4 regions of the Paenibacillus sp. FSL M7-0896 genome follow, and region 4 is predicted to be linked to each of the others. Evidence: riboswitches for the same ligand, from Rfam matches in the RefSeq annotation. Region 4 holds a riboswitch; each other region holds the start of a gene.

Region 1 (3,211 bases), 3.6 Mb from region 4:
GCGAGATTGGGCTGGATTACTACTGGGATACCTCTCCTAAGGATGTGCAGCATGAAGTATTCCGCAAGCAGATCGGGCTGGCCCGTGAGGTGAAGATGCCAATCTCTATTCATAACCGCGATGCTCATGAAGATGTAATCCGCATACTCCGTGAGGAGAAGGCGGGCGAGGTTGGCGGCGTAATGCACTCCTTCTCCGGGAGCTGGGAAAGTGCCAAGATGTGTCTTGATTTGGGCTTCCATCTTTCTTTTGGAGGACCGATTACGTTCAAGAATGCCCGGGTGCCCAAAGAGGTGCTTGCCCAGACTCCGCTGGACCGGCTGCTGATCGAAACCGACTCCCCATATCTGACTCCGCACCCCTTCCGGGGCAAGCGAAATGAGACCGCTCATGTGAGGCTGGTAGCGGAGGCGGCCGCGGCAATAAAAGGGATTGAATTACAGGAATTGGCGGAAATTACGTATGCGAACGCACTGGAACGATTTGGGATACTCTGAAAACAGGAGTAAAAGCGGTGAAAAATGAAGTATAGCGAATATATTAAACTTTTATGACGGAAAAACGGCCGATTATTACAATATTTTAATCATTTTTTTACGTAAACGTGGTTGAATCGTCCTTTACAACATGTATCAAAACAGGATATCATCTTTTCAGTGCAGTGAGCTGTTGTAACTGTGACAGTCACTAATTTCATGGATCGTCTCGCTGAGTCTCCGCAACGGAGAATGGGGGAACCAATAATGCGCTGCCGCATGAACGTACAAAAGTACTGGCACAGAATTGCCGCAGGCATTATTTGATTTCTTTACGTGGTCTTGGGGTGAATTTGAGGGCAACCGCCGTGAGCGGGTGACCTGAGATAGGGCGTCTCTCTTATGTCCGAACCCGACAGCTAACCCCGTAAGCGCAAGTAAGAGAGGAAACCTCGTGTATAAGCATTCCGACGTATTCGACACCGGGAAGCCACGAAAGAGTCCTCTATGAGCTCTTTTTAGGCTTCTTTTGTTTTGAATAATGAGAATGCTCCCGGCATACTGTTATATAACAGATCTCCGGAGTAACTATGCCGAGCAGGCGATCCATGAGCAGGAAACGCTGAAGCAAGTGCGGGCGTATCCTGTTGCAAACTCAAACCTAGTTTCGTCAGAAGTGATACAGTCACCTTGATATAACTTGGACGACGGGGCTATGTAAGGAGGATGGAAAGAGTGGGCGTATTCCAACCAGAAGTATCCCATGATTCGCAATCATCCAGCAGGTCTTTCGCATTACGGTTGAAGCAAGTGAATCCCCGCGTAGTTTTACTTGCCGGTGTGGCATCGATTGTTATCGCACTGTTAATACTGCTGTACGTACACGGTCAGAGCAAAAAAGAAATTACCCTAGTAATAGACGGACAGGTACAGACACTGGAGACGCGGGAAACGCTGTTCAGTGATGTGCTGGCTAAGGAACAGATTTCGCTGCAGGCGCATGATGAATTATCTATTGGCCTTAGTGATGAAATAAAAGACGGCGACCGTATCGTGATTAACACTGCGCAGAAGTTCGCTCTTACCGTTGACGGAAAGACCGAGACGTTATTTACGACCGAGGATACCATTGGTCAGGCCATCGACAAGCTGGGCTACAGCCTGGAAGGCTTAGACAAGATTTACCCTTCGCTAGAAACCGCAGTATCTGCAGACATGGAAATCAAAATTGTCCGGATTAACAAGCATGTGGTTCAACGGACAACTAATTTGCCTTTCCGGGTCATTAAGACAGCAGACCCCTCATTGACCAAGGGAACCGTAAGAGTGGCACAGGCAGGTAAGCCTGGCGTAATGATCCAGCACATCGAGAAGATCTATCAAGATGGCGAGCTGGCATCCATGCGCATGATCGGCAAGGAAGTACAGACGGTTACCAAGGACAAAGTCATTGCCATTGGAACCAAGCCGCTTCCTAAGCCCGTCGTAGTTACTGCCAAGGTCTCCAAACCTGTAACAACCTCCAAGTCATCTAAAGCCAGCGCAAAGGCCAGCAATGTTACCAGTAAGGCTGGTGTGGATTTCGAGTACAAAAGAATGATCAAAAACGTATCCATGACTGCGTATTCGTCGCAGGAACCGGGTATTGGAACACGTACTGCCTCCGGCACACGCGTAACGGAAGGCCGCACTATAGCTGTTGATCCTAGTGTTATACCAATTGGCTGGTGGGTGTACATTGAAGGATTAGGGTTTCGCCGAGCAGAGGATACCGGCGGTGCCATCAAAGGCAACAAGGTGGATGTCTATTACGATTCACTGAGCCATGCCCGTAATTTCGGCCGCAAGTCGCGCACACTCTATGTGATCGGACCTGTGAAGCCGGAGCTGAACTAAACGTAAAGTCTTTTGCAAATTAGCGGTTAATACGATATAGTGAGGGAAGCACTTACGAAATTTTAGAGAGCTGCCGCTCATCACTTATACATTCTTTAGCCAAAAAGAAGGGGAGCGAATCCTCTTCTTTTTGCGTTCTGGAGTAAGGAGTTAAAATATTTATGATTAAAGAGCTAATTGTAGTTGAAGGGAAAAGTGATACCGTTGCCGTTAAGCGGGCGGTTGAGGCCGATACGATTGAAACCGGGGGTTCGGCAGTGGATAACAGGGTCATTGCCAAGATCAAGCTGGCCATGGAGCGCCGGGGTGTAATCATTCTTACCGACCCGGATCATGCCGGAGAGCGAATCCGCAAAATCGTCGCGGCCAAGGTGCCGGGCTGCAAGCATGCCTTCATCCCGGAGAAGGATGCAACCCGCAAAGGAGATATCGGAATAGAGAATGCTTCGCCTGAGGCTATCCGCCATGCGCTGGAGCATGTACATACCTCTTTCGAGGGGGCGCCGCCCATCATTGGGCTGGATGAGCTTATGGCCGCAGGGCTGATGGTACATCCCCGGGCGGCTGAGCGCAGAATGCAGCTTGGCAATCTGCTCGGTATCGGTTATTGCAATGGCAAGCAGCTGTACAAACGTCTGGCGATGTTCGGCATTACCCGCGAAGAATTCGCGCAGGCCCTCGCCCAAATTGATCAGGGAGGCATTACTTCATGAGCGGTATCGAGAATATCTCGTCCCCAACAAGAACCAAAGCGATAATTCAGCGTTACGGATTCTCCTTCAAAAAAAGCCTGGGCCAGAACTTTCTGATCGATCAGAATATTCTGGACAAAATCGTGG
Region 2 (3,211 bases), 3.7 Mb from region 4:
TTATCCTCGTCACGGGCATTATACATTTAAAATGAGGAGCATGGTGTGAGTACAGGTTGCGGATTATTTCTTCTCGGCCAGCCATAGGGCTACATTCGCAATCTCTTCAGGGGCCAGCCTGTCTTTGAAGGGAGGCATCTGTCCGCGGCCCTTGGTGACTATGCTGAAGATCTGAGCTGCGTCATGCGAAGCGCCTTCCTGCTGCAGGCTGGGTCCCGCCCCGCCCTGAAGCTGGTCTCCGTGGCAGGAGATACAATTGGCCTTCACTGTGGCTTCTGCGCCCGCAGCGTCCAGCACAACCTCCGGCATGGTCGGCTTGTTCTGCTCCGCCACCTCGGATTTACCGGGTAGGGTAAACATTAAGATTACTGCAAAGGCACAGGCGGCAAAAAACAAACCGCTCATGATCCATTTCTGCATCTGCATCCGTCCCTCCATGTAAGCTGCTGTCTCCATTATAGCGGATGGTGAAGCGTTATCATAGTATGTGTGTCAAAAAAATGAACACAAATGATCCATTTTTTGCAAAACTCTCTTGTCTCCGGTGCTATTCCTCATAGACCATGCAATAAAAAGGCTTATTACCGGTCGGAGTGCGGCGTTCATAGGTATCCGTTATGGTGAACCCGCATTTCTGGTAGGCGCGGATGGCGCGCTGGTTCCAGGTCAGCACCTCCAGGTCGATCTCACATTCCGGGTAACGCGACCGTGCTGCCTGCACAATAGCCTTCATGAACAGATGTCCCATTCCATGGCCGCACAGCTCGGGCCGCATTCCGACACCAAGCCGGACTACCCCCTCCATCGGAAAGAGCTGGGCGAAGCCGCACAGATCCCCCTCTCCATTCACAACCGATACATATTGCTCACTTCGCAGCTGCGGGTCTCCGAACTCCACGCCCAGCGCCTGCATCTGCTCCCAGGACACCCAGCCGTAAATATTATACGGCGGCTTGTAGCTCCACTCACAGATCTCAGCGGCATGCTGCGGCTCCATAGGCACCACGTAAAAGGTTAGCGGGGAGCTAATCATTGGGGGAGGCCTCCTTCCAAGGGACATAGATTCATTTCTTCTATTAATTATATACAAAAACAGCCAGTTTCGACGCAATTTCCTTACGGAAATGCAGAAACTTGACAAACGGCAAAATATATTTTCCGAAAGCGCAGAATCAGTGTTTTACAAATATAGAGAGGGGTAAGTAATTTTATAGACAAAAAAAGCCCTTCCCCAAGATTTCGGCAAAAATCTCGGAAAAGAGCGTTAGGTTACAAAGGATTATTGTACATCATCGTTGTCTTGGGAATCCGAAGCTACAGTCTTGTAGGCATCTGTACTCATGATTCGCTTGGCGCCAACGTAGCGGCTGACGTAATAGCTGTCACTCAGCGAACTGATGGTTACACCACGTGAGGAAGAGGCATGGGCGAATTCGCCGTCACCAACATAAATACCAACATGGGATATGCCCTTACCGCTTGTATTGAAGAATACAAGATCGCCCGGTCTCATCTCGTCACGGGACACGGCAGAGCCCATCTGATACTGGGAGCCGGATTGATGGGGCAGGTTAATGCCGATCTTATCAAAAACATACATTGTAAATCCGGAGCAATCAAACCCGTTAGTTGATGTACCGCCGGACACGTATTTGGTTCCGATGGCTTTGTCGATCACTTTATCCATTTTGGAATCCGCGAAAGCGCTTCCTGCTCCGATGGTGAAGATAATGGACAAGCTTAGTACTGCGGCTGCTAGCTTCTTCTTCAAAAGTAAATACCCCTTCCAATGCCTACGAGGTTAGCTTAAGGGTTCGGTTGAAGGTCCCCTATGACCCCTCTTAGAATAGGAGGTCAATTCACCCAAAGTGGTTCCCCCGTTTCCCTAATTCATTAGGGAACTCGGCACGACTGTTGATTAGGATTAGCGGTTCATTCAATACATGACAAAACCTTTGTTAAAATCGATTCAATAATTACAAAAATGTTACTAAAAACTCACTGCGATAATTGTAACAAAGACTAAGGCGCTTGGCAATCACTTATAACATATTAATGCATCTTTTTTGCTGTTTTTTAGAGTTATAGCCCTTTCCAAAGACTCATATCTATGCGCAGGGGTTAATTTATATGATTATTTCTTTGTTTTTGCAAGAAAATGCTGTTTCAAGGCTGCGAATTCAGTGTAAAAGGTAGAATAAGGAAAAGGAAAAACCCGGAAATGATTACGGCAATAATCATCCCGGGCTCGTATAAGTTACATTTAGTTGTTAGAGGCTGAAATATTCGGGGTATGCTTCAAGGGTTCAATCGTAAGCGACAGCTTGGTAGGCTGTTGTGCTCATTACTCGTTTGGCGCCAACGTAGCGGTTGGCCCAGTAGGACTGGCTCATCGAACTGATGGTTACACCACGTGAACTTGAGGACTGTGCGAACTTCCCGTTTCCAACATAAATACCGACATGGGACACTCCGTTACCCAGGGTGTTGAAGAACACGAGATCACCGGAACGCAGATTGCTCTTGGATACACTTGTTCCAACTTTGAACTGTGCTTTGGAGGTACGGGGCAAGGTAAGCCCGACATTCTTGAACACATACTTGGTAAATCCGGAACAGTCGAAGCCGCTGGTGGTTGTGCCCCCGGTTTTATACGACGTTCCAATGGTTTTTGAAATCACAGTATCCATCTTAGAATCTGCGAAGGCACTGCCCGCTCCGAGTGTGAATACCATCACAAGACCCAGCGCTGCTGCGGTGCATTTTTTCTTGAAATTCTGACTAATCAAAAGATGTACTCCTTCCAGGGCCTGCGAGGTTAGCTTAAGGATTCGGTAGAAGGTTCCCCTATGACCCCTCTAAAGCGAGATCAATTCACCCAAAATATGGTTCCCCCACTTCCCGGTGCAGGGAATTCGGCGTTTTATGCACCAGAACAGTGACTTATCGGTATTGCTTAAATTGCAAGAGTTACGGAATATTTTGCTTGAAAGATTACAACTTTGTTACTACTGGTACAGCCATCATTGTATCAGAGGATTTCCCCTTTTGCAAATGCTTTTGTCCTCCGTTCAAGCAAAAAAGAGTCCTGCTCCCTGATAAGGGGCTGTGACTCTCTTTAGTATGCCGCTTCAGCAGCTTATTATTGTGGAAATGATTTACTGGACCAAAGGTGGTACTGGGCAGCGATTCCCCACATATCGAACAGCGT
Region 3 (3,211 bases), 3.5 Mb from region 4:
ATTCGAATAATTGGCTGTACGTTCACTTGACCCACTCCGAATCAGAGGGCACCGTTCTATACGTACTTCAGGCCAAGCTGGGGCAACGCATTGAGCTGGTCCACCATTATATTCCAGTCCCTGAAGACACAGCGGAGCTCAAGATTATCTATCATTCAGGCATCGCGAGTATCCTTTACCGTTTCGGGGATAACGGGGATTGGCAAGCTTTTGTAGAAAACATTGATGTACTCTATCTGTCGGATGAAGGCGTGAACGGGGAGCCAGGGGAGATTGGCGGATTTACAGGCTTGTTCAATTTCATCGGTTCCGTTGATGCCCACCAGCATGACTCCTTCGCTGATTTTGACTACTATGGAGTGAAGAATTACTAGCCAAGGACGCCATACGTTCTTCCGCCCGGGTGTGCCCGGAGCCGTGGTGAACTGGTGAAAACGCCGGAGATGGTGTACCTTAGTAGTATTAGTCTTTAGGAGTGGTGAAGTGTTGTGAAGAAAAGTAGACAAACCCCCGTGCTGGTCGCGGCCTCGATCCTGCTGATTATTATCAGCAGCCTGATCCCGTCGGATCAATCGACTTGGCTGGGGGCGTTACAGACCCTTCTGCTGGGAGCCGGCCTGCTCGGCTGCTGTATGGCTTTTTGGCGGTTCGCCAAGGGCGGCAAGGGTGGTAAGGGCAAGGGCTGAGTTCTATGTACTGAACGGTTGGTGGAGACAGGATGAGTGCATGGGATGATTGAGCTATGTAAGATGGGCCAAGTACTGTACGGGTGCTGGCGCTGAGAGTCAAGGACGAAGTCGCGGCGGATGCTGCGGCTTTATTTGTTAGAGCCCCGCTTTGTGGGGGGATGTTGTTTTGTAGGCGGACTCAGCGGCCCTTATTTTGTGAAAAAGACCGATTTTCTCCCCGTTACGGACTGAGAGGACCTTAAAGGGCTGTATGGAGCGCAAAATGAGGCGGAATGGGTTAATTAAGCGCCTCTCAGTCCGCATGGCCTTCGGAATGGTCCCATTTGCCGAAATAGAGGATCTGTAGTCCGCATGGCCCGCTATCCATCTCCTTTTGTCGCATCCGTACCCTAATTCCGCCACATCCAACTCATTCCGCCGCACTCATTCCTATATCCCGCGTATCCCGCATTATTCCCAGTCTCAACCTGCCGAAGGGCGGTGCACAGCAGGCAAGGCTGAATGGGCGGCTGCCATCTGTTCGCGTATTCCTCTGAGCCGGGCCTTGAGCTCGGGGACGCTGCACTCCAGAATCTGGCTGATGTCGGACAGGGGGAGCTGGATGCCGTACCATAAGGCACTGGCAACGTGATCGTCCCAGCTCAGCGGCGCAGAAGCGCAGCGGCTGCGGTCGTGGGCGAGCATGGCACACTGGCGGATGCACTCTCTGTAGGCAGCCGCAGCAGCGGCGTCCCCTGAGAGGCGGCCCTTCAGCCATAGTGGATGGAGTGCCACGAAGGTGGCGGTTGCAGCTTGTTCGGCGCGGACGCCTTGCTCCAGCAGCAGGCAGCTAAGCGCATAGACGGGACCGCTATATTGCTGGGTGTAGTGGTTGAATCCGGCAGCGGCGGTTAGTTTGGGCGATAAGGGGTCAGGCATGTGGTCACGTTCCTTCCTGAATCTATACTGTGCAGTTCATTCCAGCGCGCAAAAAACCGCAGGCAGAGGAGGACCTCTGCCTGCGGTTGTGGGTAACAGGCTTAAGACGCCTGGCACAAAAGCGTGGCGGATCAGGGCTCTCTCTTGGCGCTTACGAGGTTAGCTGTCGGATTCGGACGGTGAGAGTCGCCCTACCTGCCGGAGACCTGCGCGTGGCATTCTCCTTCGGATTCACCCCAAGTCGGCCTGACGGCCGGATGGTTCCCCCGTTTTCCACATGACGGAAATTCAGCGTGCATGCATATGCTCATTTTCATGAATGCATTCATTTGCTTTCAACACGAATCATACTCTCTTCAGAGGGGGTTTGTAAAAATGGAAAAGAGTGCTATTCGCCTTATTTTCAGCAAATGGCTGAATGGCTAAGCAAATGGAAGCCAAAACACCTATATGTAGCAGATTATCTGCCATTTATCTCGCTCAAGCGCTGTTTTTTATTTTTGGCAGACGACGGTGGGGAAGAAGGGTTCTCCATGTATCAGCTCACCACCAAAGCGGCTCATTCTGATTCTTCCAGGCAATAATCCGCTTCATCTCACGAACGGTTCCTGTTGTAATCTCATAGTCGCTGCGTTCAGTGGCATGAAGGTCCAGGAAATGCAGCATCCCTCCATAAGTCCCCACGGCCAGTATGGTCTCATCCGGATTGACAGCTAATCCAGAAATGGTGCTTCCGGCATAATAACGCCACAGCTCCCGCCCCTCTGCATCAATGAGCCTCAAGTATCCATAGGCATCGCCAATGACAACACCGTCCTTCAGTGCCGCCGCCGCATATACCCGGGCTTCCTCGTTAACGACCGGATATTCCTGATCGTACGAGAGCTTTCCTGCTTCCGCATCTTCAAGGGACACAGTAAGGGTAACGCCATTATAGAAGTGGCAGGCATTGTACCACACGCTGTGCTGGTCCTTCGTAAATATAGTATAGTGCGGGTAACTGGATTCCGGATTGAATAAGTGAACCTGCCTTGAAGTTGTGTCATATAAAAGATGATCACTGCCCTGGCTGCCATAGGCAATCCATCTTCCATCCGGAGAGACGGCACCATGCGGCATGTCAATGTCAATATGCTCCAGCTCATCTGCTTTATATTCTTCGAGATCAGGATGCAGCAGCTTCACCTCCCATAGCTTCTCCTTCTCCTGCGATTGCTGGACCAGGAAAATCCCCTGGCTCGTAACAAGCAATAATGCTTGGCCCCCGTTAAAAGGAATGACTTGCTCCAAGGGTAACTCCTGATCCAGGCTGTCTATGTTCAAAACAGTAAACTCCGGGTCCAGCGCTTGAATCGTGCCATTCAGCTCACGCCATGAGAGATCTGCTACAACTTTTCCTTGTAGAGTGCTGTTCATGGATTGCATAATGGTAATGCCTTGAATTCCGGCGAGTGCATAGAACTGATTGTCAGGAGATGTCCCAACCAGGCTAAACTCGTCGAATACGGAAATAACATCCTTATGTACTGCTACAACTACATTCTTCTCCCAAGGTGAGCCGGTGCTGAACACCAGAGCATCATCACTGATGAAATGAATACCGC
Region 4 (3,211 bases):
GGGGAGTCAGCGGAGGAGAATGAAGCCGTATAAGACAGCGATTGCCAACAAGAGAGTTAACATTATATAATTTGAAAGTAACTATTCTTTTATCACGATAGTCCTGAGGACGGAAAGGAACTCTCTTTGAGCAAAACAAAAAAGAACAATGTCACGGCTCCCCAGATGAGCAAGCAGGAGAAGCGCAGGGCAGAGCAGGAGCAGCAGAAGCAGAAAACGAGAATTCTGATCGTGAGTACGGTGGCCATCGTCATTATTATTTTTGTAGGCTTATTTATGCTGGCATCGAAGGACTCTTCGCCTGCCGGTACAGACAGTAAGCCGGTTGCCTTCAATTACAGCGAAATGATGCGGCTTGGCAAGGAGGATGCTCCGGTCAAAATTGTGGAATTCGGCGATTTCAAATGTCCGGCTTGCGCCCAGTTCACCGGTGTGATCAAGCCGCAGATCGTTCAGGGCTATGTCGATCAGAATAAAGCAGCCTTCTATTTCGTGAATCTGGCCTTCCTCGGTACGGATTCCAGAACGGCCTCCCTGGCAGCGCTATCGGTCTATCATCAGAACCAGGAAGCGTTCTGGAAGTATTTCGATGCGATCTATGCCAATCAGGGGAATGAAGAGAAGGAATGGGCTACACCTGACTTCCTGGTGAGTCTCGCCAAGCAGCTGGAGCTGCCGGTGGATTACGACCTGCTGCGCAAGGACATTGACGAGCGTACCTACGTAAGCGAGCTGGAGCGGGATATTCAGCTTGGCACCGATACGGGCGTAACGAATACGCCATCCTTGTACGTGAACGGCATCAAGGTGAAGGAGCCTTTCAATATGGAGGCGATTGACGCCCAGATTCAGGCAGCAACAGTAGCAGCGGGAGCAGGGGCCGCCCAATGACCGCCTTCTCTGCCTTCTGCCGGCGTAACTGTCTCTACTTGGCCTGGTTCGTCTGTATGGTTGCTGTAGCAGGAAGCCTGTATCTCAGTGAGGTACTGAATTACGAGCCCTGTAAGCTATGCTGGTTCCAGCGGATCTTCATGTATCCGCAGCTGTTCCTGCTGGGGATCGCCACCTACCGGGCGGACAAGCGGATCATTCCTTATGTGCTTCCCCTTAGTCTGATCGGCGGCAGCATCTCCATATATCATTATGCGGAGCAGAAAATTCCGGCGCTCAGCAAGGTGCTTCCCTGTACCATCGGCGTACCGTGCAACAAGGATTATCTGAACTGGTTCGGATTTATAACGATCCCTCTGCTTGCACTTATAGCCTTTGCCTTAATCTCCATTCTGCTCTGGACAGGACGCAAAGAGGAGCCTGCGGAGTAAGAAGCTGACGGGCAGAAGGAAGAGAAGAGAATACCCTTAATTTTAGCGAAAAATAATATGCAAAAACCCTGTAAAATCACGTGGTAAAGGGATAATGAAAGAGAATGAAAGATCAAGACATACCGGATGATGAATTTGGTTGTTTTGAGTGCTTTTCATTCTTTTTTCATTTGTTTCCACGCTTTACGGAAGACGTGTTGTAGCTTAATATTAGTCCTTGTGAGAAGTTGAATATGCGCTGAATTTTCCGGAAGGAAAAACGGGGGAACCACACTTTGGCCAAGGCCAAAAGGGGTGAATCGGGGCAGGCTACTTGACCTGTAACCGTAGGGCTACCACAGTCCGAATCCGCCAGCTAACCTCGTAAGCCACTAGTGGGATAATGACCATGCACACTAAGGCATGCGGATCATTTCCGTATGCTTATTTTGGTGCCTGCATTTATGAAATCCACTTATGAAAACAGCGCAGGGAAACCCGTTTCAACTTAACCAAGAGAGGAACTGTTACTACAATGGTAAGCAAGGTAAAACGACTATTGATCGGGCGTCCGATGAAGTCGAACGAACTCGATCATGAAAAGTTATCCAAGGTGAAAGCACTGGCTGTCCTGTCTTCTGATGCGCTCTCGTCTGTAGCCTACGGAACAGAACAAATTCTGATTGTACTGGTGGCCGCCGGGTTCACCGCTATCTGGTACTCTTTGCCAATTGCATTAGCCGTACTGGGCTTGCTGGCCATTCTGATTCTATCCTACCGGCAGACGATATTTGCTTATCCGCAGGGCGGTGGTGCTTATATTGTAGCCAAAACCAACCTCGGGGTTCATACCGGCTTACTGGCCGGCGGCTCTCTTCTGGTGGATTACATTCTGACGGTGGCGGTAAGTGCCTCGGCGGGGACGGATGCAATCACTTCAGCTTTTCCAAGTCTGCATAATCATAGTGTTCTGATAGCGGTATCTGTTATCGTGCTCTTAACGATTGTTAACCTGCGGGGAGTGACCGAATCGGCCTCCTTCATCGCTATCCCGGTCTATCTGTTCGTTGTTTCCATCTTCGTGCTCATCATCTCGGGGGTCTTCAAATATATGACCGGCGGCGCCCATGCCCATGTTCCTGAGATTGGCTCGGCGGTATCGAACGTGAGTATGTTCCTGCTGCTGAAGGCCTTCAGCTCCGGCTGTTCGGCTCTGACCGGGGTAGAAGCGGTCTCCAATGCCATTCCTAACTTCAAAGCGCCCGCGGAGAAAAATGCAGCCAAAACGCTGATGCTCATGGGCCTCATTCTCGGGGTAATGTTCACAGGTATTACGCTGCTCGCTTACTGGTACGGTATCATGCCTGATGAGAAGGCCACCGTGGTCTCACAGATTACCGAATCTACCTTCGGCCGCGGCGGACTGTACTTCTTCATTCAGGGGATTACGGCGGTTATCCTGTTCCTGGCAGCCAATACGGCGTACTCGGCCTTCCCGCTGCTGGCGTTCATGTTCGCCAAAGATAAATATCTGCCCCATGCCTTCATGGTGCGCGGCGACCGGCTGGGCTTCTCCAACGGTATTATTTTCCTCGGTGTCATGTCGGCTGTGCTGGTGGCGGCGTTTCACGGGAATACGGAAGGACTCATTCCATTATATGCAGTAGGGGTATTCATTCCGTTCACGCTGTCGCAGCTGGGCATGATGGTCCAATGGTACAGAACGAAGCCGAAAGGCTGGCAGAGCAAGTTCGCCGTCAATACAGTGGGGATGCTCACTACATTAACGATCACCCTGATTTTCATAATCACTAAATTCTCCAGCGTGTGGATGGCCTTCATCTTCCTGCCGGCTGTTATCATCGTGTTCCACCGGATTCACCGCCATTATATGAATATTGCCGATCAGC

The links. A riboswitch is a leader RNA that binds a small molecule or an ion and turns the genes downstream of it on or off. The one in region 4 is predicted to bind cyclic di-AMP.
Region 1: linked by a shared signal. The riboswitch ahead of MKY12_RS32135 (3D domain-containing protein) and the one ahead of MKY12_RS15825 (APC family permease) in region 4 are both predicted to bind cyclic di-AMP.
Region 2: linked by a shared signal. The riboswitch ahead of MKY12_RS32490 (C40 family peptidase) and the one ahead of MKY12_RS15825 (APC family permease) in region 4 are both predicted to bind cyclic di-AMP.
Region 3: linked by a shared signal. The riboswitch ahead of MKY12_RS01135 (hypothetical protein) and the one ahead of MKY12_RS15825 (APC family permease) in region 4 are both predicted to bind cyclic di-AMP.

What each region holds. Positions count from the first base shown of each region.
Region 1 is NZ_CP150250.1:7,388,144-7,391,354, forward strand. It holds gene MKY12_RS32130 (TatD family hydrolase) at 1-497, shown strand, start outside; cyclic di-AMP (ydaO/yuaA leader) riboswitch at 697-925, shown strand; gene MKY12_RS32135 (3D domain-containing protein) at 1,212-2,372, shown strand; gene rnmV (ribonuclease M5) at 2,534-3,085, shown strand; gene rsmA (16S rRNA (adenine(1518)-N(6)/adenine(1519)-N(6))-dimethyltransferase RsmA) at 3,082-3,211, shown strand, end outside.
Region 2 is NZ_CP150250.1:7,459,397-7,462,607, forward strand. It holds gene MKY12_RS32480 (cytochrome c) at 64-420, opposite strand; gene MKY12_RS32485 (GNAT family N-acetyltransferase) at 548-1,033, opposite strand; gene MKY12_RS32490 (C40 family peptidase) at 1,280-1,771, opposite strand; cyclic di-AMP (ydaO/yuaA leader) riboswitch at 1,776-1,918, opposite strand; gene MKY12_RS32495 (C40 family peptidase) at 2,307-2,735, opposite strand; cyclic di-AMP (ydaO/yuaA leader) riboswitch at 2,793-2,931, opposite strand; gene MKY12_RS32500 (hypothetical protein) at 3,143-3,211, opposite strand, start outside.
Region 3 is NZ_CP150250.1:261,487-264,697, forward strand. It holds gene MKY12_RS01125 (family 43 glycosylhydrolase) at 1-374, shown strand, start outside; gene MKY12_RS01130 (hypothetical protein) at 489-686, shown strand; gene MKY12_RS01135 (hypothetical protein) at 1,152-1,607, opposite strand; cyclic di-AMP (ydaO/yuaA leader) riboswitch at 1,742-1,911, opposite strand; gene MKY12_RS01140 (WD40 repeat domain-containing protein) at 2,151-3,211, opposite strand, start outside.
Region 4 is NZ_CP150250.1:3,745,038-3,748,248, reverse strand. It holds gene MKY12_RS15840 (ATP-binding protein) at 1-33, shown strand, start outside; gene MKY12_RS15835 (thioredoxin domain-containing protein) at 127-891, shown strand; gene MKY12_RS15830 (disulfide oxidoreductase) at 888-1,322, shown strand; cyclic di-AMP (ydaO/yuaA leader) riboswitch at 1,549-1,708, shown strand; gene MKY12_RS15825 (APC family permease) at 1,837-3,211, shown strand, end outside.